2 linked regions of the Prochlorococcus marinus XMU1419 genome follow. The protein of the gene in region 1 binds, or shares a complex with, the protein of each later gene. Links are inferred from orthologs where the notes say so. Each region holds a gene or a part of one and is shown on either strand. Other genes may lie near its edges.

Region 1 (3,074 bases):
ACCTTGATGATTTAAACTCTAGATCGTTAATGCAAAGATGGCTTAATGATGAAATATCTGATGTTCAAACAGGAGCTTTTTTAAGTGCTTTGAGAGCTAAGGGTTGCACTGGTGTTGAATTATCATCTATGGCTGAGGAACTCTTAAATGTTTGCAAGTTGCCTTTAAAAAGACCAAATTTATATATGGTAGATACTTGTGGTACTGGAGGTGATGGGGCAAATACATTTAATATCTCCACTGCAGTAGCATTTGTAGCTTCATCTTGTGGTGCAAATATAGCTAAACACGGGAATAAAAGTGCTAGTGGAAAAGTTGGGTCTGCAGATGTTTTAATGAATCTTGGTTTGAATTTAAATTGTTCATTAGAAAAAGTAATTTCTGCCGTCAGTGAAATTGGAATAACTTTTTTATTTGCACCCGTATGGCATAAATCTTTAATAAAGCTTGCACCACTGAGAAAGTCTCTAGGAATTAGAACTGTATTTAATCAACTTGGACCATTGGTAAATCCGTTAAGACCCAATGCGCAAGTACTTGGGGTTGCATCTGAGGATCTATTGGAGCCAATGGCAAATGCACTTTTAAAAATGGGTATGAACAGAGCAGTAGTAGTCCATGGTCATGGCGGTCTTGACGAGGCTTCACTTCAAGGAGAGAATAAACTGATATTTGTTGAGAAAGGGGAATTAAGATTTTCAAAAATAAATATTTCAGAATTTAATCATGAAAATATTTCTAATGAAAACCTTGTAGTTTCTGATATTAATTCAAGCGAAGAAATATTAAAGTCTGTTTTAGATGGTTCTGGACAAAAGTCGCACAAGGAAGTTGTAGCTTTGAATACAGCTTTAGTCCTATGGGTATCCAGTATCGAGGATGATTTGCACGAAGGATTTAAAAAAGCATTGCTTTCAATTAGTCAAGGAACTCCTTGGAAAAAATTTTTGTTGTTGAAAAATTATTTAACCGTTGATGAATCAATTACGAATTAATGATTAATCCATATAAAAAAAATGCAAAATTAGTTTTAAATAATGGAATTGTTTTTCCTGGATTTTCTTTTGGCGCCTCTGGTACTGCTGTTGGCGAAATAGTTTTTAATACTGGAATGACAGGATATCAGGAGGTTATTACTGATCCAAGTTATTATGGACAAATATTAACATTCACTTATCCAGAAATTGGAAATACCGGTATTAATCTTGAAGATTCAGAATCTGATATTACTGTTAAAGGGATAATTGTTAGAAATTATTCATCAAATAATAGTAATTGGAGATCACTAAAGAATCTTAATCAATGGTTAGTTGAGAAAAATATAATAGGTCTTTATGGAATTGATACAAGAGCCCTTGTTAAAGTATTAAGATCTTATGGCTCGATGAATGGAGCTCTTACCTCTGAAGATAAAACTGTAGAAAGTTGTTTAAAAATAATCTATGAAACCCCAAAAATGGAGGGATTAAATCTATCAAAGGAAGTTTCCACAAAGCAAGAATATTTTTGGCAAAATACGACAGAAACAGATTTTGACATTAGACAAAAACTTTCAGAAAAGCCTAATAAATTAAAAATAGTAGCCATTGATTTTGGAATAAAAAAATCAATTTTAAATCGACTAGTCTCTCATGGTTGTGAAATTTTAGTGTTACCTTCTAGCTCTACTTTAGAAGATGTCTTATTTAATAAGCCTGATGGGATATTCTTCTCAAATGGGCCTGGCGATCCTTCTACCGTTACTGAGGGCATAGATTTGGCGAGATCACTTATTGAACATGGTGAAATACCTATGTTCGGTATTTGCCTCGGTCATCAAATATTTGGATTGGCCTTGGGTGGTTCAACTTATAAACTTCCATTCGGACATCGCGGACTAAATCATCCTTGTGGGAATAATAATCAAATTGAGATAACTAGTCAGAATCATGGTTTTGCTATTGATCCTAATTCTCTTTCAAAAGAAATAGTGAAAATTACTCACTACAATCTTAACGATAATACTGTTGCTGGATTAGAGGTAAATAATAAACCAATATTTAGTGTTCAATATCATCCAGAAGCAGGACCTGGTCCGCATGATTCAGATTATTTATTTAAAAAATTTGTTTCTCTAATGTTAGATAGATGTTGACATATTGTTTTCTTTTGATTTGATAATTACATTTGATATATTATTTTTGGGAGGAACTTGATCATAGAAGATTTCCAGAAGCTTACGGTTTCTTTAAGAGGAAACCTAGATATAAAAACAAACATTATTGTTTTTACCTTTAAAGGTCAGCTTGACGCCTTCTCAGAAAAACAATTTAAGTCTTTTATTACTAATAATTTAAAAAATGAGTTACCATTCGTTATTGATCTTACAAAAATTGATTTTCTAGATTCTTCGGGTCTTGGTGCTCTTGTCCAAACTGCTAAAGAATGTAAAAAGTTGAAGTTAGGCTTCTCGGTTGTTGGAAACTCGAGAGTCGCTCAAACAATTAAACTTGTACGTTTAGGAGATTTTCTTAACTTAAAGTCTAGTCTTGAAGATGCATTAACTTTTTTCAAAAATTGAATTATTGGATTCAAAACTTAGTTCCACATGGCTCACCTGATGAAATTGGTGTCATTCAACTTGCTTGGCTTGGGGATGCGGTATGGGAACTTCATCAAAGACTAAGACATGTTCATTTTCCATTAAAATCAAAAGAACTCCATTTATCAGTAGTTAACGAAGTAAAGGCAATATCTCAATCAAAATCTTTAGATGATATTGAACATTTATTAAATGCAAATGAAATGGATTTAATTAGACGTGCTAGAAATAAAACGAAGAGAAACCCAAAGTCCTCAAACCCTGTCGTATATTCTAAAGCAACTGGTTTTGAAACTCTTATTGGGTGGCTGTTTCTAAAAGATCCTCAAAGATTATCAACTCTTTTTGATTATCTTGAATTAAAAATGCAATGACTCTATGAAAAATACTTCTAAAAAGAATTTTTCTGAAAAAAATAGCAAACACTTCAACAAAAATTCTTATTCTAATTCTTACTATAAAGATACAAGTTCATCAAAAAAAAGTAATATTC
Region 2 (3,964 bases), 130 kb from region 1 along the record:
AACAATTAATTAAAAGCATATAATTTTTATCTAAATTTTTTAAAAGTTGAATCCATTAAGCAAAACTCAAGTAATTCTTCAAATCAAGTTTTAACCATTGAAGGTAAGAAATATAATAAATGAACTCTCTAAAGATATAGAAGAATCAATAAAAGGATTAAAAATAGCAGAAATATAAATTAAGTTGAACAAAGAAACATTGAAATTACTATCAATTAGCCGAAACTCCTAAGCAAATCAATTATGAGAAAAGTTAAAAACTTAGGGTAGAGTTTTAATAATTATGAATTTCTTGTAGAGAGTAAGTATCGATTTTATTACTTCGAAGAGATTTAATTGCTTTTAAAGCTGCCTTGGCTCCTGGAATTGTTGTAAAAGTCGGAATATTATATTCTATTGCAGCCCTTCTTAAATATGCATCGTCATGCAGAGCCTGAGAACCAATTGGAGTATTAATTATTAATTGAATAAGTCCAGAGCGTATTAAATCTTCAATATTTGGTCTACCTTCATGTACTTTTAGGACTTCTTCAACTTGAATACCTAGATCAAGTAAGTATGATGCTGTACCCTTTGTTGCAACTAATTTAAACCCTAAAATCAACAATTCCTTAGAAATTTCTTCAAGATATTTTTTATCCAAATTATTAGTAGACAAAAAAGCTACGCCTTCAGAAGGGACTCCATTTCCTGCTGCCAATTCTGACTTTGCATAAGCAATTCCAAAATCTTTTGCTAAACCCATTACTTCTCCAGTAGATCGCATTTCTGGACCAAGAAGTGTATCGGATCCTGGAAATCTTTTGAAAGGCAAAACAGCTTCCTTTACTGCCTGATACTTTGGATAATATTCTTTAGTAAAATTAATATTTTCTAATGTAAGTCCCTGCATTAATTGGGTAGCTAGTTTAGCTACTGGTTTACCTATAGCTTTTGAAACAAATGGGACTGTCCTTGAAGCTCTTGGATTAGCTTCAAGAATAAATACTTGATCTTCATTGTTATTTAAATTAGTTACCGCAAATTGCAAATTAATTAAGCCAACAACATTTAGTCTTTTTGCTATTAATTTGGTCCAATTCCTAACGGTTTCTAAAGTGGAAGATGAAAGAGATATTGATGGTAAACAGCATGCAGAATCACCAGAATGTATTCCTGCAGGTTCAACATGCTCCATTAGTCCAGCAATTACAACCGAACCTTCTAAATCACATAAAGCATCAACATCTATCTCAATTGCATTATTCAAATATTGATCGAGAAGTATTGGATGATCAGGTGATACCTTCACTGCCTCAGAGATATATCTTGATAGTTCATTCTCATTCTTAACAATTTCCATTGCCCTTCCTCCCAGAACATAAGAGGGTCTTACAACTAGAGGAAAACCTATATTTTTTGCTACAATTTGCGCCTCTTCTTTAGTGCGAGCTAATCCGTTTAAAGGTTGCCTGATATTTAATTCTTCAAGTATTTTTGTAAATTCCTCTCTATCTTCTGCTAGATTTATTGAAATTGGTGAAGTACCAAGTATTTTTGATCCAGTTCTGGCACCATCACTTGATTTAAGCCAATCAAATAAGGGCATTGATAATTTCAAGGGAGTTTGGCCTCCAAATTGAACAATCAAACCATCAGGATTTTCAGCTTCTAATATATTTAGTACATCCTCCAAAGTTACAGGTTCAAAATATAAAATATCACTAGTATCGTAATCTGTTGATACAGTCTCAGGGTTACTATTAACCATAATTGTTTTATAACCATTGGTGGAAGCCTGATATGAAGCATGGCAACAACAGTAATCAAATTCAATTCCCTGACCAATTCTGTTTGGACCCCCACCAAGAATCATAATTTTTTTTGATTTATTATTTGTTGAAATCTCGCTTTCAAAAACTTGAGATTTTAAATTAATAAAATAATCCTCGTATGTTGAGTAATGATAGGGAGTAGATGATGAGAATTCTGCTGAACAAGTATCAACAGTTTTATAAATTGGGATTATGTTCAAATCTTTTCTATATTTTCTTACTTCAAAGAACTCAGAATGAGTCAAATTTGCAATCTGTTGATCTGAAAAGCCTAATTGTTTAGCATGTAACATCAAATCTCTATCTAGATCATAAAGTTCTTTATCTTTCAAAAAGTTTTGTTCAAAATCAAAAATATTGTGTAATTTTTCGATAAACCATAAATCAATATTCGTAATTTCTTGAATATAAGAATTGGTTTTTCCAAGTTCCATAGCTTTTTTTAATATGAGAATCCTTTCAGATGTAGGAGTTCTTAAGCTATTCTTTAAGTCATTCTCGTTATTAATTGGATCAAGTGAATCACATTCCCATCCACAAATATCTAGTTCTAAGGACCTTAACGCTTTTTGAAATGATTCTTCAAAAGAGCGACCAATTGCCATTGACTCACCAACTGATTTCATAGATGTACTTAAAGTATTTGACGAGCCTTTAAACTTTTCGAATGCAAATCTCGGAATTTTTGTAACGACATAATCGATTGAAGGTTCAAAACAAGCAGGTGTTTTTTTTGTAATGTCATTAATAATTTCATCAAGTGTATAGCCAACAGATAATAAAGCTGCAATTTTAGCTATGGGGAATCCAGTAGCTTTACTTGCCAAAGCAGAGGATCTACTCACACGTGGATTCATTTCGATGACAATTACCTCTCCATTAGAGGGATTTATTGCGAACTGGATATTACTCCCCCCAGTCTCAACACCAACCTCTCTAATTATTTTCAATGATAAATCTCTAAGTCTTTGATATTCTTTATCAGTTAAAGTCTGTGCGGGAGCTACAGTAATAGAATCTCCAGTGTGCACACCCATTGGATCTAAATTCTCAATACTGCAAACTATTACTACGTTATCTGCAGTATCCCTCATTACCTCTAATTCAAACTCTTTCCATCCAATAAGTGATTTTTCGATTAATATTTGGTTACTTGGACTTTCATCCAATCCTGTTTTACAGAATTCAACAAATTCCTCAAGGTTATATGCAATTCCACCTCCTACACCACCTAGAGTAAATGCAGGTCTTATTATAAGAGGGTAGGAATCGATTTTTTTTAATACATCTTTTGCCTCAGTTAGATCTGAAGCTATTCCAGAAGGGCATACATTTACATTTATTTTTTCCATCGATTCTTTAAACAGTTTTCTATCTTCAGCTTTATTAATAGCTTCTAAATTAGCTCCAATTAATTCAACATTATTTTTTTTTAAAAAATCTGACTCAGATAATTTAACTGCAAGATTCAAAGCAGTTTGACCACCCATGGTGGGAAGAATTGCATCAGGTTTTTCTCTTAAAATGATCTGAGAAACTATTTCAGGAGTTAATGGTTCTATATATGTTTTATTTGCTATCTCAGGATCAGTCATTATTGATGCCGGATTTGAATTTATTAAAATAATTTCATAACCAGCTTTTCTTAAAGCTTTACAGGCTTGAGTACCAGAGTAATCAAATTCACAAGCTTGACCTATAACGATCGGGCCTGAACCTAGAATAAGAATTCTTTTAAGATCACCTCTTTGAGGCATAATTTAAAACTACATTTATTTCATGCTACTTATAAATCATCAGATGTTAATCAAGTTACTTGAAAAGCAACATTTGTTTCTATAGTATTGGTAGAAATTAATTTTTTATGAGCGAACTTCAGCGACTTAAAAGTTTGTTGCCTCCGGAAAATGAAAGTTGGGTATTTGTTGAAGCTGCTGCTGCTATAGACCCACCTTTAATTACACTTGAGGAAATCGGTCGCGACGAAGTAGAAATTCAAATAGACCTAGATACTTGGGATAACTTTGCAATTGACCACAGAAATTTATTGTTTTGGCATGAAGTAGGCAAAATTCAAAACGACACAATACCAAGAGACGGTTGGGAAATGGCTGCTCTTGCTATAGGGCTTGGAGGAGCTATAGGGGAAT

What was found. Proteins that work in one complex are often made in the same cells at the same time.
Region 2: the proteins of carA (region 1) and carB are in contact, whole or in part, in a solved structure (PDB 1KEE), measured with the Escherichia coli proteins. The link is inferred for Prochlorococcus marinus XMU1419 from one-to-one orthologs.

Annotation. Positions count from the first base shown.
Region 1 is NZ_JAAORO010000002.1:162,859-165,932, forward strand. Bases 65-3,064 are described here. They hold carA (glutamine-hydrolyzing carbamoyl-phosphate synthase small subunit), read left to right. Parts: upstream 65-994; coding sequence 995-2,134; downstream 2,135-3,064. Other genes in these bases: trpD (anthranilate phosphoribosyltransferase), read left to right, coding at 65-995; HA151_RS04505 (STAS domain-containing protein), read left to right, coding at 2,192-2,560; HA151_RS04510 (ribonuclease III domain-containing protein), read left to right, coding at 2,557-2,955; rlmB (23S rRNA (guanosine(2251)-2'-O)-methyltransferase RlmB), read left to right, coding at 2,960-3,064. Also shown: more of trpD, read left to right, coding at 1-64; more of rlmB, read left to right, coding at 3,065-3,074. UniProt on the Escherichia coli protein: Small subunit of the glutamine-dependent carbamoyl phosphate synthetase (CPSase).
Region 2 is NZ_JAAORO010000002.1:288,879-292,842, forward strand. What follows is about bases 75-3,964. They hold carB (carbamoyl-phosphate synthase large subunit), read right to left. Parts: upstream 3,572-3,964; coding sequence 275-3,571; downstream 75-274. Other genes in these bases: HA151_RS05180 (DUF3318 domain-containing protein), read left to right, coding at 3,679-3,964. In the rest of the region: HA151_RS05170 (ABC transporter ATP-binding protein), read left to right, coding at 1-23. UniProt on the Escherichia coli protein: Large subunit of the glutamine-dependent carbamoyl phosphate synthetase (CPSase).